DNA from 4 places in the Providencia sp. genome. Region 3 is predicted to be linked to each of the others. Evidence: predicted binding sites of a transcription regulator. Region 3 holds the regulator's gene; each other region holds the start of a gene.
What was found. Region 3 encodes CRP, which controls carbon source genes, mostly activating them, when cyclic AMP is high. Its sites were predicted from a motif close to ATGTGANNNNNNTCACAT; they were not measured.
Positions count from the first base shown of each region.

Region 1 (8,398 bases), on a different contig from region 3:
GTAAATGGTCAGCTTTTAAATGAAAGCGGAATGCAGCACCACCCTGTGACTCCAATGACAGATGCGAATTTATTACGCGTTATGGAGAAACAATCACGAGGTAAAGCAGGATTGATTAAGCTTGCTGACGTTCAGCAAGGTTGTGATGCCATAACCTTGCAACTCACCAGTTTAGCTTTACAAGGTGTTAGTTACGCAGTAATCGACGCCCTCACTATGGATGACTTATTGCCTATTGCTAAAGCGGTTCAAAACATGCCATTGCTCACCGGAGGTTCAGGTTTAGGTGCGGCTTTAGCAAATGTCGACAGCCAGAGCCCATGGGGAAAAGATGCCGGTCATGGTAATAAACCTGCTGCTGTTGGACGAAAAACAGTCATTTTATCCGGTAGTTGTTCTGTTATGACTAATGCTCAAGTTCAAAGTTATCAACAAATTGCGCCAGCGAAAGCACTAGATGTTGGCGAGTGTTTGGATAATCCTCATTACGCGCAGTCATTAGCTAAATGGGTACAAGAACAGCAAGTGACGAGCTTGGCACCGTTGTTATATGCAACACAGCCCCCTGAATTATTAAAGCAAATTCAACAAAAATATGGCGCATTACAATCAAGTTTGGCAGTGGAAAACGTATTTGGTGAAGTTGTGAAATTATTACAAGCTCAGGGATATAACACTTTTATTATTGCTGGTGGCGAAACTTCAGGGAAAGTTGTGCAGAGCTTAGGAACTGAGCAGTTAAGCATTGGAGCCCCAATTGCACCGGGAGTGCCGTGGGTTCAAGATTTGGCAAGCGGTAACTGGTTGGCACTGAAATCTGGCAATTTCGGTCAGAAGAATTTCTTCCAGTTTGCACAGGAGATGTTTAATGAGTGATGAAAAGGCGCTGCGCCAAGAATTAGCCGACTGGGCAAAGTCGATGTTTAACCGTGGTTATAGTAGCGGTGGTGCAGGAAATATTAGTGCGCGATTAGCGGATGGCAGCATTATTGTCACGCCAACAAACTCAAGCTTTGGTGATTTAGACCCGAATCGATTGAGTAAATTAGATACACAAGGCAACTGGATAGGTGGTGATAAACCCACAAAAGAAGTTTCGATGCACATGGCAATGTATCTACAACGCCCTGATTGCCAAGCTGTTGTTCATTTACATTCACCTTGGTTGACTGCACTTTCGTGCCTGCCGGGGTTAGATAGCACTAACTGTTTACCTCCGATTACACCTTATTATGTGATGCGGGTGGGTAAATTACCGTTGATTGAATATTTACCCCCAGGGGATGACCGGATTGGTGAAGAAATTGCCCGATTAGCGCCAAATCATAACGCGGTATTGTTATCAAATCATGGTCCAGTGGTTGGTGGTAAAACACTCAGGCAAGCTTTTTTCAATGCGGAAGAGCTAGAAGATACCGCACGTTTATATATCACGCTGCGGCCACATGGCTTCACTACATTAACGCAAGAGCAAGTTCAAGAGCTCGAAAGTCGTTATCCACAGAAATGAGGAGCAAGAGATGGCTAAATTTGCAGCAAATCTCAGCATGATGTTTAACGAAGTACCGTTTATACAACGTTTTGAGCGTGCAGCTCAGGCCGGCTTTAGTGGGGTTGAGTATCTTTTTCCTTATGAAGAAGATGCCGATTCGATTGCGTTCGAATTACAAAAACATCATTTAACTCAGGTCTTATTTAATATGCCTGCGGGAAATTGGACTGCGGGTGAGCGTGGTATGGCATCAATTCCTGGGCGTGAAGATGAATTTGCGCAAGGGGTATTCACCGCCCTGAAATATGCGAATGCCTTAGGATGTAAGCAGGTTCATGCCATGGCTGGCAAGGTGGATACGAAATTCACTGCTGAACAACAAAAGGCCTGTTTTATTAAAAACATTCAGTATGCCGCCGATGTGATGGCACCGCATGGCATTCGAGTACTTATTGAGCCTATCAATACGCGTGATATGCCTGGTTATTTTCTGACAACACAAAAACAAGCTGAAGCGCTATTACCACTTATTGATCGCAAAAATGTTTTTATTCAATTGGATTTGTATCACTGCCAGATCATGGAAGGTGATTTAGTGAAAACAATTGAGCGTTTATGGGGTAAATTTAGTCATATTCAGATTGCTTCAGTTCCAGAACGCCACGAACCCGACAGCGGTGAAGTTAACTTTCCATGGATTTTCAAGAAATTAGATGAAATGGGTTATGAAGGTTGGCTTGGATGTGAATATCATCCAGCAGGTCGCACGGAAGCGGGGTTGGACTGGTTAAAACAAGCTCAGTCATAAATCGGAGAACCTATGATCCCTTCAGAGCGTCGTGATTTTATTTATCGTTACGTACATGAGTACCAAACTGTGTCTATTAATGACCTGGTTGATTTAATGAATGTATCTCATATGACGGTGCGACGTGATATTCGCATGTTAGAAGAGGAAGGGAAGGTTGTCGGGATTAGTGGTGGTGTTCGGTTGAATGACGTGTTACGCCAAGAATTACCTTGGAGTGAAAAGGCGCGGCTTCATCACCGTAGTAAGCGTGAAATAGGTCAGTTTGCGAATTCGTTGGTTGAAGATGGGCAAGTTGTTTATCTCGATGCAGGTACCACAACATTTGAGATTGCCCGCGTGCTGGGTGAACGTTTTAACTTAACGATCGTGACAAATGATTTTTCTATCATGCAGTATTTGATGAATAAATCACAACTCAATTTGTACCACACAGGTGGTCAGGTTGATAAACGCAATCATTCATGCGTTGGTAATACCGCCGCTATGATGTTGCAAACACTCAATGTTGATGTAGCTTTTATCAGTACCAGTTCATGGGACTTGCTCCATGGTGTTTCAACACCCCATGAAGAAAAAGTTCAAATAAAACAGACATTACTCGATGTAGCTCGGCGCTGCGTGTTGGTCTCTGACAGCAGCAAATTTGGCAAATATGGCATGTTCCGTGTTTGCCCTTTGAATCAATTGCACGACATTATCTGTGATGATCAGTTACCAAGTGATGCAGTGCAGCGGATAACAGAACAAAACATAAAACTTCATTTAATCAAAACATAAAAACATCTTACCTAGAAGCGAATAGCCTGCAATAGGTTATTTCAGGAGAATTACAATGAAAGTTATTATTACCGGTGGCGCTGGCTTTTTAGGCCAGCAGCTAGCCACTGCTTTGCTTAAAAATCGTCAGGGTTTAAATTTCGAACAGCTTATTTTAGCGGATATTCAATGCCCTACATCACCTATTGAAGATTCGAGAGTGAGTTGTGTTGCTTTAGATTTAACGCAACAAGGCGCTGCAGATACGCTAATTGATGCGCAAACAGACGTTATATTTCACCTAGCGGCAATCGTCAGTAGCCATGCAGAAAGCGATTTCGATTTAGGCATGAAAGTGAATTTTGAATCCACTCGCCAATTATTGGAAGCCGTAAAAGCTAAAAATTCAGCCATAAAATTCATTTTCACTAGCTCACTTGCGGTATTTGGTGGCCAATTACCGGATGTCATCACCGACCTGTGCGTAGTTAATCCACAGTCTTCTTATGGCGCACAAAAAGCTATGTGTGAATTGATGGTTAACGACTATTCACGTAAAGGTTTCGTTGATGGCCGCGTCATGCGCTTGCCAACAATCAGCATTCGTCCTGGGGTACCCAATAAAGCGGCTTCATCATTTGCTAGCGGTATTATTCGCGAGCCATTAAATGGAATCGAAAGTGTTTGCCCAGTTTCACCTGATCTTGCGCTATGGCTATCTAGCCCTGAAACAGTAGTCAGCAATTTCATTCATGCGGTGAATGTACCGGCTGAGAAATTTGGTCAATCACGTATTGTTAATTTACCGGGTATTACGGTCACTGTGCAGGAAATGATTGATTCATTACGTGATGTTGCAGGACAAGAAACCGTCAATCTTATTCGTTTTGAGCCTGATGATGCGATTAACCGCATTGTCGCTAGTTGGCCAGGAAAATTCGATATTAGCCGTGCATTGAACTTAGGTTTTCGTGCCGATGGCTCATTTAGTGATGCGATTCATTCGTTTATCACTCATCACGGCCGCGCCAAGTAGGAGATAAACGATGTCCTATATTCCTGTTATTGGTCTTGCTGTAGCCATTTTTGTACTGATTTTTTTAGTATTAAGAACTCGTGTTCATGCGCTATTAGCCATGCTTATTGCTGCCACTATTGCTGGTATTTCGGGTGGTTTAACAGCAGCAGAAACTGTGACTATTATTACCAAGGGATTTGGTTCAACACTCGGTAGCATTGGTATTGTTATCGGGCTTGGGGTCATGATGGGAAGGGTGCTCGAAGTTTCGGGCGCAGCTGAACGGATAGCATTTAGTTTTATTAAATGGTTAGGTAACAAACGTGAAGAATGGGCACTGGCAATTACCGGCTATATTGTCAGTATTCCAATCTTTGTTGATTCTGCTTTCGTTATCTTATATCCATTAGCAAAAGCGCTCGCAAAAAATGGCAAGCGCAACTTGTTAACGCTTGGTGTTGCCTTAGCGGGTGGGTTAGTTGTAACGCATCACTCCGTTCCACCAACACCAGGTCCTTTGGGTGTTGCAGGTATTTTTGGCGTTGATATTGGTGCGATGATCTTAGCGGGTATGGCACTGGCTGTGCCTTGTGTTATCGGTATCGTTTTATATGCAAAATGGTTAGCAGTTAAATATCCTGAATTTGTCCCTGCTGATTTAGAAAGCGGTGATTTACATGATATCCATGCGCGTTATATGGAAGAGAAAGCCAATAAACCGCTACCAAGCCTATTTTTATCTTTATTGCCAATAGCTACTCCGATCTTGTTGATCTTTATTAATGCTATCAATGGATTATTACTAAAGACAGACACATTCCTAGGGATGAATGACAATTGGTACTTTCAAACATTTGAATTTCTAGGTGCGCCTATCATCGCGCTGTCTATTAGTGTGCTGATTTCAGTTTACACATTGATGCCAAAATCGACGAAAGAAGAAGTTATCGATCGCATGGAAGAAGGTTTGCAAGCGGCGGGTATCATTTTGTTAGTCACCGGTGCGGGTGGGGCGTTAGGGGCGGTATTACGTGATAGTGGAACTGGTAATATCTTAGCGGGGCATGTGGCAAGCTTGCCAATTACACCCGTTTTAATTCCTTTTATTATCGCGACGTTAGTACGTTTAATTCAAGGTTCCGGTACTGTCGCAATGATCACCGCTGCATCAATTTCAGCGCCAATCATTAGTCAGATACCTGATATTAACTTATTGGTTGCGGCGCAAGCGGCAACAATGGGGTCTCTGTTCTTCGGTTACTTTAACGACAGCCTTTATTGGGTTGTGAACAGAATGATGGGGATTAAGGACGTTAAACAACAGATTATGGTTTGGTCTATTCCAACAACAATCGCTTGGATGATAGGCCTTGTTGGCGTTCTGATCCTTGATGTAATTCTCTGATAGTAAATAGTTTTTTATTTATGCCACTAATTAAAAGTGCCTTTATTGGCACTTTTTTCAATTATTATTCACATTCAACTATACTGAACGCATCCTTATAGCAATATTACTGCGTTAATGTGATGCGGATCTCATTTTAATGAAATCAATATGATTGTGAATTCATTAAAGTAGATATTGGTCACTAAATATGTGTATGTTTATCGCTATATTAGTAAGAATTAATCAATTTAATGATGTCATTGAGCCAAGGAGTTTGATATGTCCGACGTTTTCCACTTAGGTTTAAAGAAAAGGGACTTACAGGGTGCAACTGTTGCGATTGTTCCTGGAGACCCTAACCGTGTTGAAAAAATAGCACGTCTAATGGATAACCCTGTACATCTTGCGTCATTACGTGAGTTTACCTCTTGGCGTGGTGAGTTAGATGGCAAGGCTGTCATCGTCTGCTCAACCGGTATTGGTGGCCCATCAACATCAATCGCAGTTGAAGAGTTGGCTCAGCTCGGTATTCGTACCTTCCTACGTATTGGTACAACTGGTGCAATTCAAGAAAATATCAATGTAGGTGATGTATTAGTCACAACAGGTGCTGTACGTTTAGACGGCGCTAGTCAACATTTTGCCCCGATCGAGTATCCTGCTGTTGCTGATTTTACATGTACTAACGCACTGTATGCTGCCGCGCAAGACGCAGGCGCGACAGTTCATGTTGGTGTAACGGCATCTTCAGATACTTTCTACCCAGGCCAAGAGCGCTATGATACCTACAGTGGCCGTGTAATGCGTCACTTTAGAGGCTCAATGAAAGAGTGGCAAGATATGGGCGTAATGAACTATGAAATGGAATCAGCAACGCTGTTAACCATGTGTTCAAGCCAAGGTTTACGTGCTGGTATGGTTGCAGGTGTTATTGTTAACCGTACTCAACAAGAAATCCCTAACGAAACATTATTGAAAAAAACAGAAGGCAATGTACTTAGCATTGTGGTTGAAGCCGCTCGCCGCCTACTGTAATTCCGCATTTACTGGCCCACTTACGTATTTCGCTCGGTTGTGAATACAGTGTAGGTGGGCTTAGTTACTTTTTTGTTCACCACTTCTGTTCATCATTTATTACAATCTACTGTAAATTGCAGGTAGTTTTCTTATTCATTTAATCAATCAATCTGTTATTGTCTTATAACAACTATTAATATTTCGAGCCCAACATCATTCAAGCAGCAGGCAAGTGCTAAGTCATGTTATCCCGATAAATGCAGAAAAATGTGCAGATAAAGGAACTCAAGCGATGTCTACATCCCTGTAACTTGAGGCATGGTGGGTATAAAAGGGATAATTATGTCAACAACACCTTATCTTCACCCTTCGGTTCTCCCTTTAAAGGGCGGGATCAATTTTCGCGACTTGGGCGGAAAAAAATTATCAAATGGTAATAAAATAAAAGCGGGAAAGCTTTTTAGGTCAGGTGCTTTAGACCGTTTAACATCAGAAGATCAACATATTTTACAATCCCAAAATTTATTTCAAATTTTAGATTATCGTGATGACGCTGAAATTCGTGATAAACCAGATTTAGTGTGGGATGGTGCGCATTATGTCCATGCCCCCGCAAATCCATTAGCAAAAGAAGTCAGTGCAAACTTAGACAAGCTCACGCCAGAGATTTTAGACCAATTCGATCCCCAAGCTTTCATGTTTCGTTTATATGAACTGTTGCCATTGAATAACCCCGCTTATCATCAACTTGTTAATATGCTAAAACAACCTGAAAAAGGCGGAATAGTACAGCATTGCGCTGTGGGTAAAGATAGAACGGGTGTGGGCTCAGCGTTAGTTCTATTTGCACTCGGCGCAGATTTAGATACGGTAATGGAAGATTATTTACTGACTAACGAAACGCTTGCACCATTTCGTAAAATTTTATTAGAAGAACATGCACAAAGAATGAGTGACAGCATATTGAAGAAATTTGAGTATGTTTACTCAGTGCGGGAAGATTTCTTACAGACTGCGTTAAAAAGCATCGAGACGCACTATGGTAATGTCGATAAATGGTTAGAAAAAGATTTTGGTCTTGATAATAAAGGTCGTGACCTGCTGCAAAATCATTTCCTCGAATAGCAATATATTCAAGCTGCAATGAAACCACATTTATTACTCGTTCGTTGCAGCTTGATTTATTTGAATGTCATACTCTAAATAGTGAACTCACGAATTAACTCATGATAGGGGATTTCCTTGACTCTCAATGAAATAGTCACGGTTGTGACAGATTTTACTCGTGAACATGAAATATGGGCTCTGCCTATCATTTTCTTTCTCGCATTTGGTGAATCACTCGCTTTCTTATCTTTGTTGTTACCGGCAACCGTTATTTTATTGGCGCTAGGCGCTCTGATTGGTGAAAGTGGCATTGTATTTTGGCCATTATGGCTAGCGGCGGCATTAGGCGCGTTTTTTGGCGATTGGCTTTCATATTGGTTCGGTTTTCACTACAAAGATAATGTTCGTAAAATGTGGCCTATTTCTCGCAACCCGCAAATGATAGATAAAGGGCAACGCTTCTTTGATCGTTGGGGAATTTGGGGCGTATTCTTCGGCCGTTTCTTTGGTCCTTTCCGTGCTGTTGTTCCTTTAGTGGCGGGAATTTGTGTGATGCCACAACGTTATTTTCAATTAGCTAATATTACTTCTGCGATGGTTTGGGCATTCGGTATCCTTGCTCCGGGAGCCCTAGGTTTACATTGGTTTGCAAGTTGGTTTGGTTAAGCTGCGAAGCTGCTCGCAAAATATGGGTGGCAAGTCAAATTACCTCTGGACACTTATACAGTATCCCATTACCTTACACTAGGCTTTGTAAAGTAAGGATTTAACTTGTGGATACCTCTCTTTTGTATGCGGTTATTGGTGTTC
Region 1 is NZ_JBQDNB010000004.1:18,013-26,410, reverse strand. Features, by position in the region: gene otnK (3-oxo-tetronate kinase) at 1-876, shown strand, start outside; gene otnC (3-oxo-tetronate 4-phosphate decarboxylase) at 869-1,510, shown strand; gene otnI (2-oxo-tetronate isomerase) at 1,521-2,300, shown strand; gene ACTH6U_RS04555 (DeoR/GlpR family DNA-binding transcription regulator) at 2,313-3,080, shown strand; gene denD (D-erythronate dehydrogenase) at 3,136-4,095, shown strand; gene ACTH6U_RS04545 (GntP family permease) at 4,106-5,482, shown strand; gene udp (uridine phosphorylase) at 5,744-6,499, shown strand; gene ACTH6U_RS04535 (tyrosine-protein phosphatase) at 6,824-7,606, shown strand; gene ACTH6U_RS04530 (DedA family protein) at 7,724-8,254, shown strand; gene rmuC (DNA recombination protein RmuC) at 8,362-8,398, shown strand, end outside.
Region 1: udp (uridine phosphorylase) is a predicted target of CRP. The motif match lies at 5,600-5,617, and genes of this name have one in related genera.

Region 2 (8,398 bases), on a different contig from region 3:
ATGTTGGCGTTAAAAGCCATTCCAGCACAATCAGACTCTGAAGAGCGGTCTGGCGCAAAGATGGTACTAGCCTTGCAAAATAGCCTCAAATTATTTTATCGCCCTGAAGGTTTACCTTTTATGGACGGTGATGAACGAGCAAAACAATTGCAGTTTTCACATCACGGTATGCAGCTTGAGGTTAAGAATCCAACACCTTATTACGTGACGATGAGTGATATTTCTGTCGATATGGATTCTGTATCGTTTGAGGGACATTCCATGATTGCGCCTTTTTCGGTTGAGCATTATGGACTCTCTACGTCAGGTGGTCGCTCGGTGAGTTGGCAAATTATCGATGATAATGGGCTTAAATCCACGGTACAAACTCAGAGACTAAATACCGCACTTTAATATTTCCACACAAATTTTTTTACGATGGAACACAGCCATTGGGGGTTAGTGTGCCTGTTGATTAATTGAGATAGATGTATGCAAAGTATTCGAAAACAAAAAATGAACAAAGCGCAGGGGCTGCCAATGCTTTTTCGCTTAAAGTTATTAAGTGTGGGCGTAATATTGAGCGTGTCGCCATTGGTTTACAGTGAAGACTATTTCGAACCGAGCTTTTTGACTTTGAGTGGTGAAAATAGCCAAGTTGATTTGTCGGCATTTAGTCAAGAAGGTGGCATTGCCGAAGGGGATTATACGGTTGCCGTGTTTGTGAACCACCAAGATGCAGGGCAATTTACGCTTCATTTTGAAAAAAACGTGAAACAAGTCATTGTGCCTGAATTAACGCCTGCTCTTTTGGCATCATGGGGGGTGAATGTGACCAATGTGCCAAAGCTTAAATCGTTACCTTTGAAAACCCCAATTGACGATTTAGCGGTTTATATTCCGCAGGCGACCACAAAACTAGATTTGGCGCGTTTGCGTTTAGATATCAGTATTCCGCAAGTGGCGATGAATTCGATGTTAGCTCGTCAAATGGACCCGGCACTGTGGGAAGATGGTATTTCTGCGTTGATATTAAATTATAGCCTCAGTGCAGGTCGAAACCGTAACCATAGTGCGAGTAACAGAACTTCACAGGCCGATAATCTATTTGCTTCAGTGAGGGGGCGTGTCAACTTTGGGCCGTGGCGCTTAAACAGTACGATGACTCATACCCGTTTTGGCTATAGTGGGCAATCGGAGCAAGGAAATCGAACTCAGCAACAAACACGTTTTTCGAATACTTATTTGTCTCGTGATATTCGTGGGCTACGCTCGACATTATTGGTAGGGGAAGCCAGTACCGGAGGTGAAATATTCGATGGCGTGCCATTTAAAGGAGTACAACTTACCTCAAATGAGCAAATGTTACCGAGTCAGCTGCGTGGTTATGCACCTGTGATTAGTGGTGTTGCCAATACAAGTGCCCGTATTACGGTGCGTCAAAATGGCAATGTGGTGTATGAAACCTATGTGGCACCGGGGCCTTTTTATATAAATGATATTCAACAAGCTGGATTATCTGGCGACTTTGATGTGACCGTGACGGAAACGGATGGTACTGAACGCCGCTTTATTGTGCCTTATTCCGCATTGCCGATGATGTTGCGTCCTGGTAGTTGGAAATATGAATTAACAGCGGGGCGTTACAATGGCTCACAGACTCAAGGATCGAAGCAATCAGATTTCGTGCTCGGTACGGGAGTGTATGGTTCACAAAGTGGGATCACATTATTCGGTGGTGTACTTGCAGCAACGGATTACCAATCCATCAGTGCAGGGTCGGGGATCTCATTAGGGGAGATTGGCGCAGTTTCGGCAGATATTACTCAGTCAGTTGCCAAGTTTCAAACAGTGGCGGGGAAATCTGATCGCAAAACGGGTCAATCATATCGGTTACGCTATTCGAAGAGTTTAGTCTCAACGGGTACATCTGTAGATTTAACGGCACTCCGTTATTCGACAGAACACTTTTATAATTTTAGTGAATTTAATAGTCAGGGCTATAGTCTTGAAGAGGGAGTCACTCCATGGACTTTGCAACGTCGTCGTAGCAGCTTCCAAACACAATTAAGTCAACAATTAAACGGGTACGGTACGCTACATTTTCGAGCGCATCGAGATGACTATTGGGGGGGAAGTAAAACCTTAACAGGATTATCCTTGGGATATAGCGGAACGGTGAAAAATGTCAGCTTTGGTGTGAATTACAATATTGACCGAATGAACGATACAAATGGAAATTGGCCTGAAAACCGTCAAATCAGCGTCAATATGAGTATTCCTTTGCGTGTTTTTGGTTATTCAGAGGATTTACAGTCTATCTATGCGACTTCGATGATGACTCAGGATAATCAAGGGCGGACACAAAATCAAATTGGATTGAGTGGTAGCCTAGTTGATAGTGCGATGTCGTACAGTGTCTCACAAAGTTGGGGAAACCAAGGGCAAACAGCGGTTAGTAATGTCAATTTAGGATATCAAGGTAATAAAGGTAGTTTAAGTACGGGGTATAGCTACAGTGGTGATTCTCGTTCCATTAATATGAATGCCAGTGGTGGACTTCTAGTTCATGCCGGTGGGGTGACATTATCTCGCTCAATGGGTGAATCAGTCGCGTTGGTCAGTGCTCCTGGTGCGTCTGGAGCCCACTTGACTAATGGTAATGCGACCGTAGATTGGCAAGGCTATGCTATTGCTCCTTATTTATCTGATTATATGAAAAACAGCGTGGGAATCGATCCGACAACATTGCCTGAGGGGGTGGATGTAACGCATTCAAATGTAAATGTTTATCCAATCAAAGGGGCGGTAGTTAAGGTGAATATTGCCACCCGCGTTGGTTATCAGGTATTAGTGACGTTGAAGCAATCAAATCAGCAACCCGTACCATTCGGTGCTATCGCAACATTAATGAATGCAACGAGTGGGGATGAGGTTAGCAGTATTGTTGGCGATATGGGGCAAGTATATCTAGCGGGTCTTCCTGAAGAGGGGGAATTATTAGTTAAATGGGGTGAGACACCAGACCGCCAATGTCGAGTGAAATTTGCACTTACGCATTTGAACATAAATTCAGATACCCCAATACGCCAAGTGACTTATACCTGCAACAGTGTAATTGATAAAAAAATTATGTTAGCAGAGCCTAAATAAGTAGAAATGAGTTCTATTCTACTCACGTTAGAACATGAAAAAAATAATCAAAAACGTATATTTTTACGTTGAGTTCATATTAATTGAGATGTTGGATTTCTGAAGGTGAAAATAAAATGCCAATAAATTTATTAAATAAATAATCACTTATATTTCGTAGTGATGGAATAAATTTCAATTTAATATAATGTAATGAAAAGGGCGAGCTTAATGATATTTAAATTAAAAAATAGTTATTATCGATGGATAGTCACTATATTAATTGGAATTGGGTACTTTTTGGTAGGAATGAATAATTCTTATGCGGCTAGGATTAATGCTTCAATTAATGAAGGTTTTATACCAGTAGGTTCTTTTTCAGGTTCAGTCACTGTTCCTGCGAATACATATTTAAATGAAAGTGACTCCTTATATTCAGGCTTTGCATTTGCACTTACAAGTATGGGAGGGGGTATTTGTTCCAGTAACCAAAGCAATTGGAAAACAATTGATGGTTATTATGGATATGAATTAGAGACTGGCATTTTATTAATTATATATGATACAAATATTACAGGAAGTGTAATTTCTTCTTCGCATGGGACAGTAGCAGTTAATGGTACATTTAATCGTTATGGCGTTTTATCTGGAGCGATACCACCAAAAACAAATTCAGAAAATTGTTACTCTTATTTAACTGAAAGTTTTAGAACACCAAGCAAAACGACAATACAAATAAATGGTCAATATGGTTACTATATTTCATCTCGTGCAGTTGCCGGTTCTTTTTCATTACAAAGAATTGGGTTGCGACGGGCTCAAGGTCAGGGAACAAATGGTGATTACATTAATATTAATGCTTCTGATTTACTAACGGTCACCTATATTCCCCCATTGAATTGTTCTATATCCGCGCCACCAACCATTAATTTTGGCACAATTAGTGGGCTAGATGTGAAGGAGAATACATTCTTAGCACAACAAGTTGGAAATTTGAATATTAATTGTTCTAGCGATGATTTCAGTAGAGCGGCGAGTGTGAAGGTGCAAATCTTGGGTGAGGCGGTACCAAATTATAGCTATATTCTACAGCTACGTAATGAAAGGAATGAACCTGCCCCAGGAGAAATACGAGGTTGGATAAATAGACCTGCGGATCAAACCTGTAGCGGTTATGGAAGTGTAACTGATGGTTTATATTTTGGTGACAGCAGTAAATGGTATAGCAGTGGCGAGCTAAAAGTAGGTACAAATATAATTCCTTATGTCTTTAATTTGTGTGGCAGTGGCCACAATAAAGCCAATAATTTGGGGCGCGCAAGTGCTACTGCGACCATTAATCTTTTGTGGAATTAAATTGAGTGATGAGTTTAAGTGTAAGACTTAAGGGTTCCACTTAAGATAAACATTGATGATAAATACCGATAAAAATGATAGCTCACAACTAACTATAATCATTTTACTTTGACGATTAGGCAGAAATTGATTTGGTTTTCATTTGGTTAAGGAAATTGAAACGCACTTATTTTAATCGTTTTTTTTCAAGAAACGTTGTCAGTTATCACTAAATTTACGACTAATTGCTTCAGAATCATAAATCACCTTGATCCCTGATAGTGAACTCAGGTTTAATAAGGGTAATGTTTTGCGCAATAAGGGCGCCTTAAAGTGAAATTTTGCGCAATAGAATGGATTCAGCACTGCGATAGCCTATTTTATTAACAGTTGGCTGTCAGGAGCGTAGCAAATAAGATCAAATTGCGTTAGTTTCATGGTCTGGCTGTGAAATTAGTCATAATTTTGAAATGTGAAAACTGGCTTAAGTACGTTTTTATCCTACCTGGAGTATACTGATGACGACTCGTAAAACCCTTGCTAATGCTATCCGCTTTCTAAGTATGGATGCGGTTCAAAAAGCAAAATCAGGGCATCCTGGCGCGCCTATGGGCATGGCTGATATTGCTGAAGTGCTTTGGCGCTCCCACATGAACCATAACCCAGCAGATCCACATTGGGCAAATCGTGACCGTTTTGTATTGTCAAACGGACATGGCTCTATGTTGATTTATAGCTTGCTACACCTTACAGGCTATGACTTATCAATCGAAGAGTTAAAAAACTTCCGTCAACTACATTCTAAAACACCGGGCCATCCAGAATATGGTTATACACCGGGTGTTGAAACGACTACCGGTCCATTAGGACAAGGTATTGCAAATGCTGTCGGTTTTGCAATCGCAGAGCGTACATTAGCGGCACAATTTAACCGTCCAGGTCATGATGTTGTTGATCACCATAGCTATGTATTTATGGGTGACGGCTGCATGATGGAAGGTATCTCACACGAAGCTTGTTCTTTAGCGGGTACCCTGAAATTAAATAAACTGATCGCATTCTATGATGACAACGGTATTTCTATCGATGGTGAAGTAGAAGGTTGGTTTACAGACGATACCGCAGCACGTTTCGAAGCTTACAATTGGCATGTGATCCGTGATATTGATGGCCATGATGCAGAGCAAATTAATGCGGCAATTAATGAAGCGAAAAACCAAGCAGATAAACCAACACTTATCATCTGTAAAACAGTGATTGGTTTTGGTTCACCTAACAAAGCGGGTTCAGAATCTGTTCACGGTGCGCCATTAGGTGATGCAGAAATCGCGGCAACACGTGAAGCGTTGGGCTGGCATTATGCGCCATTCGAAATTCCACAAGAAATTTATCAAGCTTGGGATGCTCGCTCTGCTGGCAAAGAAAAAGAAAGCGCTTGGGATGTTAAATTTGCGGCTTATGCAAGTGCATTCCCTGAGCTAGCAAAAGAATTTACACGTCGTATGGCGGGTGAGTTACCTGCAAGCTTTGATGCTGATGCGAAGAAGTTTGTTGAACAACTGCAACAAAATCCAGCGAATATCGCGAGCCGTAAAGCTTCACAAAATGCATTGGAAGCTTTTGGTAAAGTATTACCTGAATTTATGGGCGGTTCTGCTGACTTAGCACCTAGTAATTTAACTATGTGGTCAGGTTCTAAAGCACTGAACGTAGATGTTGCAGGTAACTACATCCATTACGGTGTTCGTGAATTTGGTATGTCAGCTATTATGAACGGTATTGCGTTGCATGGTGGTTTCATTCCTTACGGTGCAACTTTCCTCATGTTTGTTGAATACGCGCGTAATGCGGTTCGTATGGCAGCATTGATGAAAATCCGTAACATCTTCGTTTACACACATGACTCTATCGGTCTAGGTGAAGATGGCCCAACGCATCAGCCAGTAGAACAACTTGCAAGCCTGCGTGTGACACCAAATGTCAGCACATGGCGTCCTTGTGACCAAGTCGAATCTGCGGTTGCATGGAAATATGCTGTTGAGCGTAAAGATGGTCCAAGTGCACTGATTTTCTCTCGTCAAAATCTGGAACAGCAACCTCGTACCGCTGAGCAATTAGCGAATATCGAAAAAGGTGCTTATATCCTGAAAGATTGCGCGGGCACACCAGAGCTTATCTTTATCGCAACTGGTTCTGAAGTTGAATTAGCTGTGAAAGCGGCTGACCAACTGTCTGCTGAAGGTCGTAAAGTTCGTGTGGTTTCAATGCCATCAACAGATGCATTTGATAAACAAGATGCGGCATACCGTGAAGCGGTTCTACCTGCAAATGTTAGCGCTCGTGTGGCTATCGAAGCGGGTATTGCGGATTACTGGTTCAAATATACAGGTCTGAATGGTGCAATTATTGGTATGCATTCATTTGGTGAATCAGCTCCGGCAGAACTTCTGTACAAAGAGTTCGGTATTACGGTTGAAAATGCAGTTGCATCAGCAAAAGCATTATTGAAATAGCTCCCAAATTAATTGCTGGTAAGTGACGGCAATAGAGCTAAAAAGCGCTCTTGTATCAATTTAGGTACAAGGGCGTTGTTTTTTTGTGCATTCGTACCTGTTTTGCTATTGCGTTCTGTAAATTTATCCCTTAATCTAATTCTAGATAAGCTGAACCGTTTCAGTTTTAGTTAATCCAATGAAAAAAATATCAAAAATGTCGAGTGAAGCACACTTTTGATGTTTGACAGCTAAAATGAGCAGTAGAGTTTGTGTGAGTCAGTTATCCTAAGCAACCGTGTGATTTTGCTCAGATATAAGGTATTCAATGGCAATCAGGGTAGCAATTAATGGCTTTGGTCGGATTGGTCGAAGTGTTTTAAGAGCTTTATATGAATCTAGCCGCCGTGCGGAAATCGTGGTGGTGGCAATCAATGAGCTGGCCGAGCCTGAAGGCATTGCGCACTTGTTGAAATATGATTCAAGCCATGGGCGCTTTGCTTGGGATGTGCGTCTCAATGGTGAGCTTCTACAGGTTGGTGATGACAATATCCGTATATTTCATCAATCTGAGATAAACCAATTGCCTTGGAAAGAGTTGGGAATCGACATTGTACTCGATTGCAGTGGGGCTTATGGCTCCCGTGAAGATGGCTTACAGCATCTTGCATCTGGCGCAAAAAAAGTGTTGTTCTCTCATCCGGGTACTGACGATCTTGATGCGACCGTTGTGTATGGCGTTAATCATGATAGCCTTAGACAAGAAGATAAAATTGTCTCTAACGCATCTTGCACCACAAACTGTATTATTCCTATTATCAAATTATTGGATGACGCGTTCGGCATTGAATCAGGCACGGTGACAACGATCCACGCATCAATGAATGACCAACCAGTTATCGATGCTTATCATAAAGACTTGAGGAGAACGCGTGCGGCAAGCCAATCTATTATCCCTGTTGATACTAAGCTAGCTGCCGGAATTACCCGTATTTTTCCGAAATTTGAAGGTCGCTTTGAGGCTATTTCGGTGCGTGTGCCAACCATCAATGTGACGGCAATAGACTTGAGCGTTACTGTGCATGAAAACGTCTGTGTCGAAAAAGTGAACTCACTATTGCACGGCGCCGCACAAGCACATTTTCGTGGTATAATAGACTATACTGAATTACCACTTGTCTCGACGGATTTTAATCATGATCCCCACAGTGCCATTGTTGATGGAACTCAAACGAGAGTAAGTGGTCAGCATTTAATTAAAACCCTAGTCTGGTGTGATAACGAATGGGGTTTTGCTAACCGGATGCTAGATACAACGCTAGCGATGGCAAAAACAGGTTTCAACTAATTGACTACTGATAATCAGCTATTGATATACAAAAAAGTTTGGTATGCCTGATTATTTACATAGGGTCGATAAAAATTTTATAGAGAATCAACAAGAGGATTCACCATGTCTG
Region 2 is NZ_JBQDNB010000001.1:171,321-179,718, reverse strand. Features, by position in the region: gene ACTH6U_RS00815 (fimbrial biogenesis chaperone) at 1-393, shown strand, start outside; gene ACTH6U_RS00810 (fimbria/pilus outer membrane usher protein) at 472-3,132, shown strand; gene ACTH6U_RS00805 (hypothetical protein) at 3,343-4,467, shown strand; gene tkt (transketolase) at 4,965-6,959, shown strand; gene epd (erythrose-4-phosphate dehydrogenase) at 7,267-8,286, shown strand; gene pgk (phosphoglycerate kinase) at 8,392-8,398, shown strand, end outside.
Region 2: epd (erythrose-4-phosphate dehydrogenase) is a predicted target of CRP. The motif match lies at 7,237-7,254, and genes of this name have one in related genera.

Region 3 (8,398 bases):
GTCTTAGCACTAGGCCATTGCCATCCTGCGTTGGTGTCTGCGGTTTGCGAACAAAGTGAAAAACTTTGGCATGTCAGTAATATTTTCACCAATGAACAAACTCTGAGATTGGCGCAAAAATTAATTAATGCGACATTTGCCGATCGTGCATTTTTTGTTAACTCTGGCTCTGAAGCCAATGAAGCTGCCTTCAAATTAGCGCGTCGTTACGCAATTACTCAATATAATCCGTATAAAACAAAAATTATTGCTTTTAAGCAGGCTTTTCATGGTCGAACGTTATTTACTGTTTCCGTAGGGGGACAGGCTAAATACGCAGATGGCTTTGGTCCAAAGCCGGCTGATATTATTCACGTCCCTTTTAATGACTTAGCGGCAGTGAAAGCAGTTATTGATGAAAATACCTGTGCTGTGGTTTTAGAACCGATACAAGGAGAGGGGGGCATTACTGCGGCGACAATGGAATTTATGCAAGGAGTGCGTAAACTGTGTGATGAAAATAACGCTTTGCTTATTTTTGATGAAGTGCAAAGTGGTATGGGGCGTACAGGTAAGTTATTTTCTTATATGCACTATGATGTAGTTCCCGATATTTTAACTACTGCAAAAGCACTGGGTGGTGGCTTCCCTATTAGTGCGATGATCACCACGAAAGACATTGCTCAAACCATGGAAGTCGGTGCCCATGGTACAACTTATGGTGGTAATCCGCTCGCCTGTGCGGTGGGTAATGCAGCTTTTGATATTATTAATACTGATGAAGTGTTAAATGGCGTGCAACAACGTCATGATTTGTTTGTTTCTCATCTAAATAAGTTGAATGACAAATATAATATTTTTGCTGAAATAAGAGGAATGGGGCTATTAATTGGTGCTGAACTTAAAGGTCAATTGCTCAATCGTTCGAAAGATGTCATGCAAGCTTGTGCAGTAGAAGGCTTGATGATGTTAAATGCAGGGCCAAACGTATTACGTTTCACCCCATCATTGATTATTTCAGAAGAAGAAATTAATAGCGGTATGATAAAGCTAGAAGCAGCGATTGGGAAATTATTGAGCTAACGATTTATTGATAAATTGCAGAGGCATTTATGTCTCTGCAATTTGGTTTATTATCGAGCTTGGTAACATCTACCTTTAATACTGTGGTGGCTATACAGAATTATTTATGACGTTTAAGTTTTTGAATGATATTACTTGAATACAACTCTTCCTGTTTTATATCTTGAGTTAATTTTTTTATCTCACTAAGTGTTTTATCTGCCTTTTTTTCTATTTCAATTAAGTTTGTTGTATCTATTTTTTTATTATTAGTTAGTGGTTTATTTTGGATTGTGGGCTGTTGGTTTAATTTTGAGTTTTTACGTTGAGATAAGCGAGTATTAGATTCTTGCTGGTTTTTGAATGTTATGCTTCTTTTTTTAATATTATTTTCTGGTAATATATTTTTTTCATTTTTTGATAGAATACTCGTAGGATGTTTTTGTTTATTTATTGATATCTCTTTTAATGGGGTATCCATTATTACAATGTTTTTACCATTGATTTTTTTTATTTTTCCTAGATTAGTATTATTAGCTGTATTAAGTTTATTCATTGAGCCTGTAAGTAATGGGATCTTACTTTCATTAGAAGAGTTAAGTGTTTTTGGCATCGTGAATTTTTTTTTGATTTGTTCTTTTTCATCTATTGAGAGTTTTATTTTTTTAGGTATTTTACTTTTTAAAATAATAGTATTATTTTCTTTTTTTGTTTTTAACTGAGTATCTATTTCTTTTTCTGGGTTTTCATTATTAATAGATGTTGAGTCATTAGCATCATTAGCAGTTAATGTATAAAAGTTAGGGTTATACCTCAATAAATTTGAATTTATGAAAGTTGGTTCATAATCAATATTTAATTCATTGTCTACTGGTTTATTTTTAAACGTCAAATGGTCATCATAGCCAGAGTCCCAAGTTAGAGATTTGTTTTTATTTATAAAATCTTTCCCTTCAAACTTTTTATAGGCCTCATTAAAGTTAATTGGTTTTTTATCAATTAACCTTCTGTTGTTATTATGTCCATTTATATCTTTTTTAGTAATGAATGGGCTAGTTGGAATTTTTCCATTTTGACTTAAATTCATGAATTTTGATTGTGATGCTTTAAAGTCAATGGAATCAATAATTACATTTTTATTCCTTTTTTGTCTGCGTACTGAGTTTTCATAACTACAGGGAATTGTTTTTTTCTCTATTAACGGGTTTGATTTCTGTGAGGGTGTGACGCTATTTATTTCTTCATAAGTAGATGAATGATTATTTGATTGAATACTTGTGTTGGATGCTGTTCCAGTGTTTTTTGAAGTATTTAAATTCTCATTATATCTGTTGAGGTTATTTATATTTATAATCATATATTTTCCAGTAATCTATTAGTTAATTAGTTATGCTAATTATAGATAAGGTAAAGACTTTGATGATATAAATAAACGATTATTTATTTCTATGTGTATTTACTATCCCTAATATATTATCTGAATAATATTATTTCTATATGTATTTACTATGTCTAATGCGCCGTGTAAATAGTATAACGAAATAATATTGATTTTATTTATACTCTTTAATTTAGGTATTTTTTTCATTCTAAAAAACAACCTTATATCAGTGATATAAGGTTGTTTTTAAATAGTAGCCTAGCCAATCAAGCTAGGCCAGAATATAAATTATCGAGTCCCGTAGACGACTATCGTTTTACCATGTGCAGATATCAGATTTTGATCTTCTAGCATTTTTAGGATACGACCGACAGTTTCACGTGAACAACCTACTATTTGACCAATTTCCTGACGTGTAATTTTGATTTGCATTCCGTCTGGGTGAGTCATAGCATCTGGTTGTTTGGCTAAATTTAACAGTGTTTGAGCAATACGTCCGGTGACATCTAGAAAAGCGAGGTTACCCACTTTTTCAGAAGTCGTTTGTAGGCGACTTGCCATTTGTGCAGAAAGGCGCATAAGGATATCAGGGTTAACCTGAATCAGTTGGCGGAATTTTTTATAAGATATTTCAGCGACTTCGCAGGCTACTTTTGCACGAACCCACGCTGTACGCTCTTGACCTTCTTCGAATAACCCAAGCTCACCAATGAAATCTCCTTGATTTAGGTAGGAGAGAATCATTTCTTTGCCTTCTTCATCTTTGATTAAAACAGCCACTGAACCTTTCACGATATAGTAAAGGGTTTCTGCTTTTTCACCTTGATGGATCAGTGTGCTTTTTGATGGATACTTATGAATATGGCAGTGTGACAAAAACCATTCAAGAGTAGGGTCTGTTTGTGGCTTGCCGAGAACCATTAGCGTTATCCTCTGTATGTTATTGCAGCCATTCAAAAAAGCGTGCTAGAAGGGCTGTCTTTAAAGTCACTAGCTTAGCATATTAGTTTACCTTATCTACTCTAATTAATACATGCAGCAGATATGAAGTAAGTTAATATCGACACTATAATATGATCAATTAAAACGTTGAGTCTTGATCTTAATCCTATCAACTAAGTATTGTTTGTAGCACATTCAATCCAGAAAGTCTCGCCTGTATCGCTTCAGCTAAATAAAGCTGATGTAATATTGGCTATATCTATGGAACAATGTGTTTCTGAAGATTATTTTTTCAAGGGGAATAACAATGGAAGCAAGAGTTAAATGGGTTGAAGGACTCTCTTTTTTAGGTGAGTCAGCATCTGGGCATCAAGTGATGATGGATGGAAATGCAGGTGACAAAGCGCCTAGCCCAATGGAAATGGTATTAATGGCCGCTGGAGGCTGTAGTGCAATTGATGTCGTTTCTATCTTACAAAAAGGCCGTAATGATATTATGGATTGTGAGGTGAAATTAACTTCGCAGCGTCGCGATGAAGCACCTCGTTATTTTACTCACATTAACTTGCACTTTATTGTAACAGGTCATGAATTAACAGAAAAAGCGGTTGAGCGCGCGGTTCAACTTTCGGCGGAAAAATATTGTTCAGTGGCGTTGATGTTAGAAAAAGCGGTTGAAGTGACACACAGCTTTGAAATTAAAAACTAATAATAAGTTTAATTTTTGCCTATTTATTTTAATAACTGATGCTTGTTTTATTTATTGGTAAGCATCAGTTATTTAGAACAGTGATAAGTTAATCTTGTTTTTGTGTAATTAACTTTTCAACTAATGGGGTCATAATTAGTTCCATGGCTAAGCCAAGTTTGCCACCGGGCACGACAATGGTATTTATTGCCGAAATAAATGAGCCGCTTATCATTGATAATAAATAGGGGAAATCAATCTGTTTGAGTCCGCGAAAACGGATCACAATAAAACTTTCATCTTGTGACGGAATCGCTTTGGCTGAAAATGGGTTAGAGGTATCGACGGTAGGGACTCGTTGGAAATTGATATGAGTGCGTGAAAATTGAGGCGTAATATAATTAATATAGTCTCCCATCGAGCGAACAACCGAGTCCATGACCGCTTCTCGAGAATGCCCACGTTCTGTTGTATCGCGGATTAATTTTTGAATCCATTCCAAATTCACAATAGGCACAACACCGACAAGCAAATCGACGTGCTGGGCGACATCGTGCTCTGGCGTGACTATTCCACCATGTAATCCCTCGTAGAATAAAACATCTGTGTTCTCAGTGAAAGGCTCCCAAGGTGTGAATATACCCGGTTGTAGGCCATAAGGAACTGCCTCATCGTAAGTGTGGAGATATTTACGCGATTGTCCGTGTCCTGTCTGACTATAATCGACTAAAGTTTGCTCTAAGAGTGCGAAGTCATTGGCTTCTGGACCAAAGTAGCTAATGTGACGCCCTTGCTCTCTGGCCTTGCGGATTGCCATATCCATTTCAGGTCGGGTATAGCGATGAAAGCTATCGCCTTCAAGTGTTGCGGGCTGAATGTTTAATTGATGGAAGATTTTACGAAAAGCTTGGCTGGTTGATGTTGTTCCAGCACCACTTGAACCGGTAACTGCGATAATTGGATGCTTTTTCGACATAGTGGTCTCCCTGCGTTGCGCTTTTGGCCACTATTTTAATAAACAGCGAACGAAGCGGGTTTACGGGCGGAATTGGTTGTTAGGCATGAAGTTAATTGATTCATGCAGTTCAGACCAGACTAGCACAATTTCGCCAGAAACTAACTGGCGTTTCACATCATCAACCTTATCTTGCAAGCTTTTTTCATGGCTTCCGTAATCAGTGCCTTCGCGTAACACATAGCTTTCTATTAGGTTATCAAGTGTTTCGGGGGCTAACTCTTGCCAAGGGATTAACATTGTTTTTTCTCATTTAAATAGGGTGCTAACCACTGCGGAATTCGTGTTTCTAACCACATTTGTGGCTTTCTAAAACTACCACCAACAAAACCAACATGGCCACCGTGTTCTGTCATTTGGTATTCAATGTTATGGGGTAAATGACTTAAATCAGGCACAACTTCGGGAGCCATAAATGGGTCGTCTTTAGCATGAATAATCAGCGTTGGTTTGGTGATTTGCGACAATTTTGGTAATGCGCTGCATTTTTGATAGTAATCCGTTGCATCATCAAATCCATGAATGCGTGCAGTAATGACATCATCGAACTCACGAATGCGTTTGAGTTGTTTCAGTTGCAATAAATTCAATGGTAAAGACCCCGGATAGCGCACCAATTTACGCGTTGCATTGCGTTTCAAACCATTCAATAAATAGCGCTGATAAAACTGTGAGAGACCTTTTTCCATGCGTAAAGAGCAGGCTTCTAGCATTAATGGTGCGGAGACAACTACCGCGGCGTCAAGGTCAGCATTCTCACCATTTTCAGCGAGATAACAGGCTAGCATGTTGCCCCCAAGCGAGTAACCGACCGCCGCTGTTGGCACATTGCCCCAAGTTTGTTTTAACCAATGTAAGAAATAGCGTGCATCACTGGTTTCACCTGAATGATAAATTCGGCTTTGACGATTAGGTTCACCACTACAACCTCGAAAGTGCATAACAACACCAAGCCAGCCTTGTTTTTGCGCACTTTCAAGCATTCCGTGTGCATAAGGGCTTTTAAAATTCCCTTCTAGGCCGTGAAAAATAACTAAGCGGGGCTTATGGCTTGCCAGCTCAGGTTTTTCACTCCAAGCGAGATCGATAAAATCGCCATCGGGCAATTCTAGTCGTTGCCAAGTCGGTTTGATTTTCGGCGTTCGACGAAAAATCCTTGGCAATAAGGTTTGGAGATGTGGATTTTTAGCCCAATTGATAGGACGGAAATTTTCTGACATAGCCTTATTTAATTTCTTAGAACTCTTGTGAGGCACATAACATACTGTTATTTTTTTGTGATGCAAGTGTGCAAGTTTAAGTTGAGGATTAGATTATAAATGACACTGGGGCTTATTTTTTCTCTTTTTACGTTTTTATTCATTGCGGCGGTGACACCCGGCCCTAACAATATGTTATTAACATCCAGTGCTGCCAATTCGGGTTTTCGTCGTAGTATCGCATTATTGCTAGGAATTATGCTTGGCATGCAATCCATACTTTATTTGTCTGCATTTGGTATTGCAGCGCTTTTGCTGTTATATCCAGCCATTCATGTGATATTAAAAGTAGCTGGTAGCATTTATTTGTTATGGCTAGCATGGAAAACAGCAACTGCGAATTATGCACCACTTAAGACAAATAGCGAAGCAGTAAAAAGCGTAACTTGGTATCAAGGGGGATTATTGCAGTTTTTAAACCCAAAAGCATGGATGATGGGTTTAGGCGCAGTGGGGAGTTTCAGCTTACCGGGGGAGCTTTTTACTGAGTCAATTATCATAATGAGTATTGCATTTATTATTGTAAATTTTGTTGCTGGACTGATATGGATGGGGTTTGGTTCTTTAATTGGACTGTTTTTACGCAGTCGCCGTGCATGGTTTATTTTTAATTTGGTGATGGGATTATTAACTGCACTGTGTGTTCCGTTGATTTGGTTGGAATAGAATGGTAACAGTAGGCTGAAATATACCTAAGTCATTATGCGGTCAATGTGAATGAATAAAACCTAAAAAGGCAGCGTAATAGCTGCCTTTAGTTAAAAACATTTTACGAATTAATCTAAATCGATATTCTTACTACCAAATAAATAAGTGAATAAAAATCCGCAGGCATAGGCCACTAAAATACCGCCAACATAGACTGCCATACCTGCAAGCACACCTTGTGCTGAAGTCATTAATGGAATTGCAATCAGTCCAGAAGGGCCAAATATAGTGTTAAGCCCAACAGGTAAGCCCATCCAAGCAATTAAACCGATAAAGAAACCACCGGCAGCACCACCTAAACACGCTGTGATAAATGGTTTAACACGAGGCAATGTAACACCATAAATTAATGGTTCACCAATACCTAAGAACCCTGGGAAAAGTGCACCACTAATTTGGCTGCGGATCACTGAGCCTTTTTTAGCTTTCATATAAAGCGCAAGTGCAGCGCCTACTTGCCCAGCACCTGCCATGGCAAGTATCGGGAATAGTGAGTTAAACCCTTGGGTTTCGACAAGCGCTACATAGACAGGGATAAAACCTTGGTGAACACCAAACATTACTGCAATTAAGAACAAACCAGCAAGAAGTGCAGTACCTATTGGATTACCATTTAAATGCATGAATAGCCATGACATGCCGTTAAATAACCAAACACCAATTGGCATGATGAAAATAAATGTCGCGGCTCCAACTATTAGTAATGTAATAGTTGATGTCAGAATAATATCAAGATTAGCTGGGATAATTTTACGTACTTGTTTTTCAACCCAAGCGCCGAAAATACAGGCAATCAAAATACCAATAATGTTGCCTCTTGGGTCGATATACCAGCCAAAGAAGTCTGTCATACCGGAGTAGAAGCCTTTAGTTGCAGCTGGGTCATAACCTAACAGAAATAATGCGGCAATAATGGCACCATTAACACCGCTACCACCAAAAGCTTTTTGTGCATTATAGCCAATGAGAATACCCATAAAGGTAAACAATCCCTTCCCGAATACGGCCATATAAGCGATTAAACTTTTTAGCCAACCAAGTTGTTGGGAGTCGGGCGGAAATAGATTCTCATTTGCGAGGAGCAAGCTTAACAGCGAAGCGAGTCCCATAAGCAAACCTGCGCCGATAAAACCGGGGATCAATGGCGTAAAAATAGTCGCAAATTTGGATAGAAAACGATGAACTGCACTTGTTTGTTTCTTTTTTAATTGTTGTTTGTTTGCTGAGGCTATCTCATTAAGATCTTGTGTTGGAGCTGACGATGCGATATCTGCATCTTCATCATTTTCAATAATATGATTCATTAGGTCAGCGGCAGTTTGTGCTTTTCCTGGGCCGAGTACGATTTGTAATTGCTCATCACT
Region 3 is NZ_JBQDNB010000036.1:27,896-36,293, reverse strand. Features, by position in the region: gene ACTH6U_RS19585 (aspartate aminotransferase family protein) at 1-1,062, shown strand, start outside; gene ACTH6U_RS19580 (hypothetical protein) at 1,163-2,398, opposite strand; gene crp (cAMP-activated global transcriptional regulator CRP) at 2,711-3,343, opposite strand; gene ACTH6U_RS19570 (OsmC family protein) at 3,672-4,073, shown strand; gene ACTH6U_RS19565 (phosphoribulokinase) at 4,162-5,028, opposite strand; gene ACTH6U_RS19560 (YheU family protein) at 5,089-5,307, opposite strand; gene ACTH6U_RS19555 (hydrolase) at 5,301-6,287, opposite strand; gene ACTH6U_RS19550 (LysE family translocator) at 6,387-6,992, shown strand; gene murP (PTS N-acetylmuramic acid transporter subunit IIBC) at 7,103-8,398, opposite strand, start outside.

Region 4 (8,398 bases), on a different contig from region 3:
TCTGCGCTGCACCTTTACGGACAACAGACAAAGTAGGGTCAGCTTCAACTTCGAAAAACACATCTGTTTCGATATGATGTTTTTTCAGAACGTTAACGACTTCATCCACATAGCCATTATTAAACAAGTAGCTATCCGTTACGATGAGTACGCGTTTTGCACCGTCAGTCGCAATTTCTTCAAGAGCAATAGGTAAACAACCACGGCGGAAGTAAATTGAGTTAGGAAGTTTATGCCATAACATGTTTTCAGCTCTTTTCGCCACAGTTTTTGTGTTAATTAGGTGTTTTGGTCCAACGTTTTCTGAGATGGAGTTACCCCCCCAAGAACCGCAACCTAGCGTTAGAGATGGTGCTAATTTAAAGTTGTACAGATCACCAATGCCACCTTGGGATGCAGGGGTATTGATTAAGATACGAGCGGTTTTCATTTTGTCGCCAAAATAATTAACGCGAGCATGTTGATTGTCTTGATCTGTATAAAGGCATGAAGTGTGGCCTATACCGCCCATTTCTACCAATTGTTCAGCTTTTTCAACAGCATCTTCAAAATTCTTACCGCGATACATAGCTAAAAGAGGCGATAATTTTTCGTGAGCGAAAGGTTCTGAATCATCAATGACTTTAACTTCACCAATTAGGATTTTAGTGGTCACTGGAACGGTGATACCAGCCATTTCTGCAATTTTATAGGCAGGCTGACCAACGATAGCTGCATTTAAGTTACCATTTTTTAAGATGATATCTTGAATGGCTTTAAGTTCTTTACCTTGGAGTAGGTAGCCGCCATGTTTAGAAAAACGTTCACGGACTTGGTTATAAATTTCATCAACAACAACGACAGATTGCTCTGAGGCACAAATAACGCCATTATCAAATGTTTTAGACATTAAAATAGAGGCAACTGCGCGCTTAATATCTGCTGTTTCATCGATAACGACTGGTGTATTACCTGCACCAACACCAATTGCAGGTTTTCCTGAGCTGTAAGCCGCTTTAACCATTCCTGGACCACCTGTCGCTAAGATCAGGTTAATGTCAGTGTGGTGCATTAATGCATTTGAAAGTTCAACCGTCGGTGCATCTATCCAACCAATAATATCTTTTGGTGCCCCAGCTTCAATTGCTGCTTTTAAGACGATTTCAGCTGCACGATTAGTTGCATTTTTAGCACGTGGATGTGGTGAGAAAATAATGGCATTACGCGTTTTTAAGCTAATCAGTGATTTAAAGATAGCAGTAGAGGTTGGGTTTGTTGTTGGGACAATACCACAGATGATTCCAATAGGTTCAGCAATAGTAATAGTGCCAAATGTTGGATCTTCAGAGAGCACGCCACAGGTTTTCTCATCTTTGTATGCGTTATAGATATACTCTGAAGCGAAGTGGTTTTTAATCACTTTATCTTCAACAATACCCATTCCTGATTCTTCGACTGCGAGCTTCGCTAATGGGATACGCGCATCTGCGGCAGCAAGTGCAGCAGCGCGAAAAATTCTATCCACTTTTTCTTGAGAAAAGCCTGCGAATTCACGTTGAGCTTTTTTGACACGAGCAACGAGTTCATTGAGTTCGGTAACGTTAGTTACGGACATATAGATTACTCCTGATAAATGTTAAATTTTTAAGCCAATGAGCAATGCATCTATAAATACTGTAGTAATAAGACTAGCCGGAAAGAAAAGTATAGATAGTTTTATTAATATTTCAGCTCGTTACTGCTAATTGGCTTAAAAATCTGTTTAAAATTGAATGAAATGATCTGTTATCTGCAAGGTAGTATCTCTATCAGTTAATAACAGGTTAGCAAATTAGTAATTAAATAAAGTGATCTTAATCACAAAAAATGCAAGCTGACACCTTTCAGCATGAATATTTCGGCTTAAGTTAAATTGATGATGAATATTTATTAATAAATTTACCTTTATGGTCGGATAGAAGGTGAATTTCAAAACTTTTTACAATTTTTAAGTTACAAAAATAAGTCACCATTAAAAGGAAGATAAAAAGTAACATAATCAAATTAAAGGAAATCATGGTTTATTCAAGGAATTTAATTGTATCAATGATAAGATTAGCAATAGGTGAAATCTCTCGAATGAGAATCTTGTAAGGATATGAATGGGTGAGCGCAGCATTACTGGATTTATCGGGCTATATTAAGTTTTTTATTGGTCTATTTGCGTTAGTAAACCCAGTAGGAATTCTACCGGTGTTTATTAGTATGACTAACTATCAAGGTATTGCGGGAAGGAATAAAACAAATACGGTCGCTAATTCTTCAGTAGCGATTATTCTTTGTATTTCTTTATTAGTGGGTGACTCAATACTTGCACTCTTTGGTATTTCGATAGATTCGTTTCGTATTGCGGGTGGAATACTCATTGTAACGATCGCGATGTCGATGATCAGCGGAAAAATAGGTGAAGATAAACAAAATAAACAAGAAAAAACAGAAACCGCCGTTCGCGACAGTATCGGAGTGGTACCTTTGGCATTACCACTTATGGCAGGACCTGGTGCAATCAGTTCTTGTATTGTCTGGTCTTCTCGATGGAATGGATGGCAGAATTTTATCGGTTTAGCGATTACGAGTATATTTTTTGCTTTTTGTTGTTGGTTATTGTTTCGTTCAGCATCTTTACTTGTTCGTTATCTTGGGCAAACAGGTATTAACGTTGTGACTCGTATTATGGGTTTACTGCTTATGTCATTAGGTATTGAATTCATTGTCACTGGTGTGAAAGCGATATTTCCTGGTTTACTCTAATTTTTATATTCTTCTATTCAAAATAGCCGGCTAAACCTAGGCGGCTATCCAACCTCTAATCTCATTTACTTTTAAAAAATCAAAGTATTACCATTAAAGTGAGCCACTCTTATTATTATTGATATTGTAAGAGGATATTTTAACTGCTTATTTAATAGGCACTTAAAGGTGATTTTGGTAATAAATATTTTTTGTCATTATATGCCGCATTTTTTGCCAAATCAGGCATAAAAAATGTGGAATTGTGAGCTAAGTAAAATTATTCACTATTCTAATTGGTGTTTGTTAATGATATGTTTATATTCACTTTAATGATTATTAAGAAATTATATAAAGAGCCTATCTAACTTATTGTAATTTAATTATATTTATAAAATTAATGGTTGAGGGAAATTTAAGAATAACTTAAAATTTTATTATATGTTAAATTAGTGTTAATAAATTGATTGTTGAAAGGTAGATATTACTAGCGATATTTTTAGTTGAAAGACTCGTTTTATCAGTTAACTATCTAATAGATAAGATACTATTAACAACTTCAGGGGGATGTAGTGACAAAATCGATAACATATTTGAGCATACTTCCTTTTTTGTTTTTAGCGTTAGAGGCTAAGGCAAATGAACTTACTAAAAATGTATCACCGCAAATAATTACTATTAATAATGGCTCTGAAGTCGTATCCCTTGACCCGCATAAGGTTGAAGGTGTTCCTGAAAGTAATATCATTTTGAACTTATTAGAAGGATTGGTTTATACGGATATCGACGGAAAGTTAACACCTGGAGTCGCTAAAAATTGGGAGAATGATAAATATACGCGTTGGATTTTTACATTAAGAGAAGATGCACGCTGGAGTGATGGGACTCAGGTTATCGCTGAAGATTTTGTTTACAGTTGGCGACGTTTAGCTGATCCAAAGACAGGTTCTCCTTATTCAAGTTATTTACAAAATGCCTATATTGAAAATGCTGCTGAAATATTAAAAGGAGATATGCCAGTTGAATCTCTCGGTGTTAAAGCGTTAGATAATCATCATTTAGAAGTTACATTAAGTCGTCCTGTTCCATATTTTGTGGACATGTTAGGACATACTGCGATGAAACCCGTTAACATGAAAATCATTGAACAGTATGGTGACAAGTGGACCCAACCTCAAAATTTTGTCGGAAATGGCGCTTATTTATTAGATCAATGGATTGTTAATGAACGTATTGTTGTTAAACGCAATCCGCAATATTGGAATAATAAAAATAGTCGAATTAACCAAGCTACCTTTTTATCAATCTCCTCTGAAGTTAGTGATATTAATCGTTACCGTAGTGGTGAAATTGATATTACAAACTCGGCCATTCCTCCCGCACTATTTCAAAAAATGCAGGTAGAAAGACCAAATGAATTATATGTACGCCCATACTTGTGTACTTTCTATTATGAGATTAACAATCAAAAAGCACCATTTAATGACTCAAGGGTGAGGGAAGCAATTAAATTAGGCTTAGACAGAGAAACCATTACAAATAAAATTATTGCGCAAGGACAAACTGTTGCTTACGGTTTTACACCTACTTTTATTAATAATGGTGATTTCGCATTACCTAGTTGGGTTAAATTAAGCCCAGAACAACGATATCAAAAAGCCAAGCTATTGCTAGCCGAAGCCGGATATAATGAAAAAAATCCGCTTAAGTTCTCTCTTTTATATAACACGTCCGATCAAAATAAACAGCAAGCTATTGTTGCAGCTTCTATGTGGAAAAAAAATATTGGAGCGCAAGTTATATTACAAAATCAGGAGTGGAAAACATCATTACAAAGTCGGCATGAAGGAAATTATGATGTTGCTCGAGCAACTTGGTGTGCGGATTATAATGAGCCTACCTCTTTTTTGAATATGATGTTATCGCAAAATAGTAATAATACGGCGTTTTATAAGAACAAAGGCTTTGATGCACTACTCGAAAAGGCCTTAATCGCGCCAACCCCCCTCGAACGTAATCAAATTTATCAACAAGCTGAAGCGCTATTAGATGCCGATTCTGCGATTGTCCCCGTTTATTACCGCGTTAGTGCTCGAATGATAAATCCGACAGTTGGTGGATTTAAAGGTGAAGACCCTCTTGATTATATGGATATTAAGCGGTTATATATAAGAGAAGATGATAAATAATATTTAAATAACTACAAAAAGTGCTTACAAACATGAGTAAGTAAATACATCAACAACACAATCATAATAATAGTAAGGGAGTAGCTGATACGATGAGTAAATTAATCAATAAAACTCTTGTTGCATTAAGTGTTACTGCTGGACTCATGGCGGGTAGTGTTGCAAGTAGTTTTGCAGCAACAATCCCTGCTGGTGTCGAATTGGCAGAAAAACAACTTTTAGTACGCAATAATGGCTCAGAACCTCAATCACTTGATCCTCATAAAATTGAAGGTGTTCCTGAATCGGCATTAGCAAGAGATCTGCTAGAAGGTATTACAATTGTTGGCCCAAATGGTGAAATCTTACCTGGCTCAGCAACGAGTTGGGAAAATAAAGATTTTACTGAGTGGACATTTAAAATTCGTGAAGATGCAAAATGGTCAAACGGTGACCCAGTTACTGCGCAGGATTTTGTATACAGTTGGCAACGTTTAGCTGATCCAGATACCGCATCACCATATGCAAGCTATTTACAGTACGCCCATTTTCTCAATGTCGATGATGTTATTACTGGTAAGAAAAAACCATCAGAATTAGGCGTCAAAGCGCTTGATGACCATACTTTGGTTATTACGTTAAGTGAGGCAGTGCCTTATATTCCTAAATTGTTAATTCACTCATCCATGTCACCCGTTAATAAAAAAACGATTGAAAAATACGGTGCCAAATGGACCCAACCACAAAATTTTGTCGGAAATGGTGCGTATAAATTAAAAGATTGGACCGTTAATGAACGTATTGTTTTAGAGCGTAGCCCAACTTATTGGGATAATGCGAATACGGTGATAGATCAGGTTACTTTCCTGCCGATCTCTTCTGAAGTTACAGATGTTAACCGCTATCGTAGTGGTGAAATTGATATGACTTATAGCAATTTGCCAATAGAACAATTCAAAAGCTTAAAAGAAAATATGCCGAATGAATTACGTGTAAGTCCATATTTGTGTACTTATTACTATGAAATTAATAATGAAAAACCGCCGTTTAATAATCCGAAAGTGAGAGAGGCGCTGAAGCTTTCAATGGATAGAGATGTGATCACTTATAAAGTGAAGGCGCAAGGTGATATTCCTGCATATGGATTTACTCCTCCCTTTATTTATGGGATGAATGCAGAAAAACCGGAGTGGTATACTAATATGACTCAGGAACAACGTAATGAAAAAGCGAAGCAATTACTGGAAGAGGCTGGGTATAATAAATCGAATCCACTGAAGTTTAATTTGTTATATAACACGTCTGACTTACATAAACGAATTGCTATTGCCGCAGCGTCAATGTGGAAGAAAAATATCGGCGCAGAAGTAAAACTTGAAAATCAGGAATGGAAAACATTCTTAGATAGTCGTCATCAAGGAACTTATGATATTTCCCGAGCAGGTTGGTGTGCAGATTATAACGAACCTTCTTCTTTCTTAAATATGTTACTTTCCTATAGTAGTAATAATACCGTTCACTATAAAAATACTGACTTTGACGCTGTAATGAAAAAAACATTACAAGTTAAGACTGATGAAGAACGTGCCGAATTATATAAACAAGCTGAGAAATTGCTTGATAAAGACTCCGGAATTGTCCCTCTTTACTATTATGTAAATACTCGCTTAGTTAAACCTTATGTGGGTGGCTATAGTGGTAAAGACCCATTAGATAACCTACATACTAAAGATCTCTATATTATCAAGCACTAGTCATATTAGTCTGGCTCTAATGATGGGCCAGACTTCATTTGACCATTACAGCCTAATAGGCAATAGAAGTAGGAAAGGGCAATGTTTAAATTTATTTTGCGTCGTTTACTTGAAGCAATTCCGACACTTTTGATTCTTATCACCATTTCATTTTTTATGATGCGACTTGCACCTGGAAGTCCTTTTACGGGGGAGAGAAAATTGCCGCCGGAAGTGATGGCAAATATTGAAGCCAAATATCATCTTAATGATCCGATGTATAAGCAATATTTTAATTATCTTGTTCAGCTTTCTAAAGGCGACTTTGGTCCCTCGTTTAAATATAAAGATTACAGTGTTAATGAATTAGTGGCTAAGGCATTTCCGGTATCAGCCAAATTAGGCGCGACTGCTTTTATTGTTGCGGTTTTTTTTGGTGTAACTGCGGGGGTGATTGCTGCACTTAATCAAAATACTAAGTGGGATTTTACAGTCATGGGCTTTGCCATGACGGGGGTTGTCATCCCAAGCTTCGTTGTGGCTCCACTGTTGGTACTTATTTTTGCCATTCACTTAAAATGGCTACCAGGTGGAGGTTGGGATGGTGGTAACGCCACACACATGATTTTACCGATGGTTGCACTTTCGTTAGCATATATTGCGAGTATTTCTCGTATCACTCGTGGTTCTATGATTGAAATTATGCATTCTAATTTCATTCGCACTGCCCGCGCCAAAGGTTTACCGTTAAGAACCATTATTTTACGTCACGCATTAAAGCCTGCATTACTCCCGGTATTGTCATATATGGGGCCTGCATTTGTTGGCATTATTACTGGTTCAATGGTTGTTGAAACTATATTTGGTTTACCGGGGATTGGGCAATTATTTGTTAATGGCGCGTTAAACCGAGATTATTCATTGGTACTGAGTTTGACAATATTAGTGGGTATATTAACGATTGCCTTTAATGCCATCGTTGATGTGTTATATGCCGTTATTGACCCTAAAATTCGTTATTAGACCGGAGACCCACTATGTTATTAAATAAAAAAAATAGTGAAGCTCTGGAGCAATTTACAGAGCAGCTTGATATTGAAGGGCGTAGTCTTTGGCAGGATGCCCGTCGGCGTTTTATTCATAATCGTGCCGCCATTTTTAGTTTATGCATTTTATTTTTAATTACGTTGTTTGTTATTTTTGCCCCGATGTTATCGCCATTTCTTTATGATGATACGGATTGGGAAATGATGTCTATGCCGCCAGATGCGGCAACAGGACATTATTTCGGGACCGATGCATCTGGACGTGATTTACTTGTTCGAGTCGCTATTGGTGGAAGAATTTCATTGATGGTTGGTGTCGCAGCCGCACTCGTGGCTGTTATAGTCGGTACTTTATATGGCTCATTGGCGGGTTATGTCGGCGGCAAAATTGACTCATTGATGATGCGTATTCTTGAAATTCTAAATTCATTTCCTTTTATGTTTTTTGTCATTTTATTAGTCACTTTATTTGGTACCAACATTTTACTGATATTTGTTGCCATCGGTATGGTGTCTTGGCTTGATATGGCACGTATTGTGCGTGGGCAAACATTAAGTCTTAAACGTAAAGAATTTATCGAAGCTGCATTAGTGAGTGGTGTAAGTACTCGACATATTATTTTACGTCATATCGTACCTAATGTGCTCGGGGTGGTTGTGGTGTATGCATCATTATTAGTGCCAAGTATGATTTTGTTTGAAT
Region 4 is NZ_JBQDNB010000002.1:276,297-284,694, reverse strand. Features, by position in the region: gene adhE (bifunctional acetaldehyde-CoA/alcohol dehydrogenase) at 1-1,594, opposite strand, end outside; gene ACTH6U_RS03055 (YchE family NAAT transporter) at 2,125-2,769, shown strand; gene ACTH6U_RS03050 (ABC transporter substrate-binding protein) at 3,360-4,937, shown strand; gene oppA (oligopeptide ABC transporter substrate-binding protein OppA) at 5,030-6,670, shown strand; gene oppB (oligopeptide ABC transporter permease OppB) at 6,752-7,672, shown strand; gene oppC (oligopeptide ABC transporter permease OppC) at 7,687-8,398, shown strand, end outside.
Region 4: adhE (bifunctional acetaldehyde-CoA/alcohol dehydrogenase) is a predicted target of CRP. The motif match lies at 1,825-1,842, and genes of this name have one in related genera.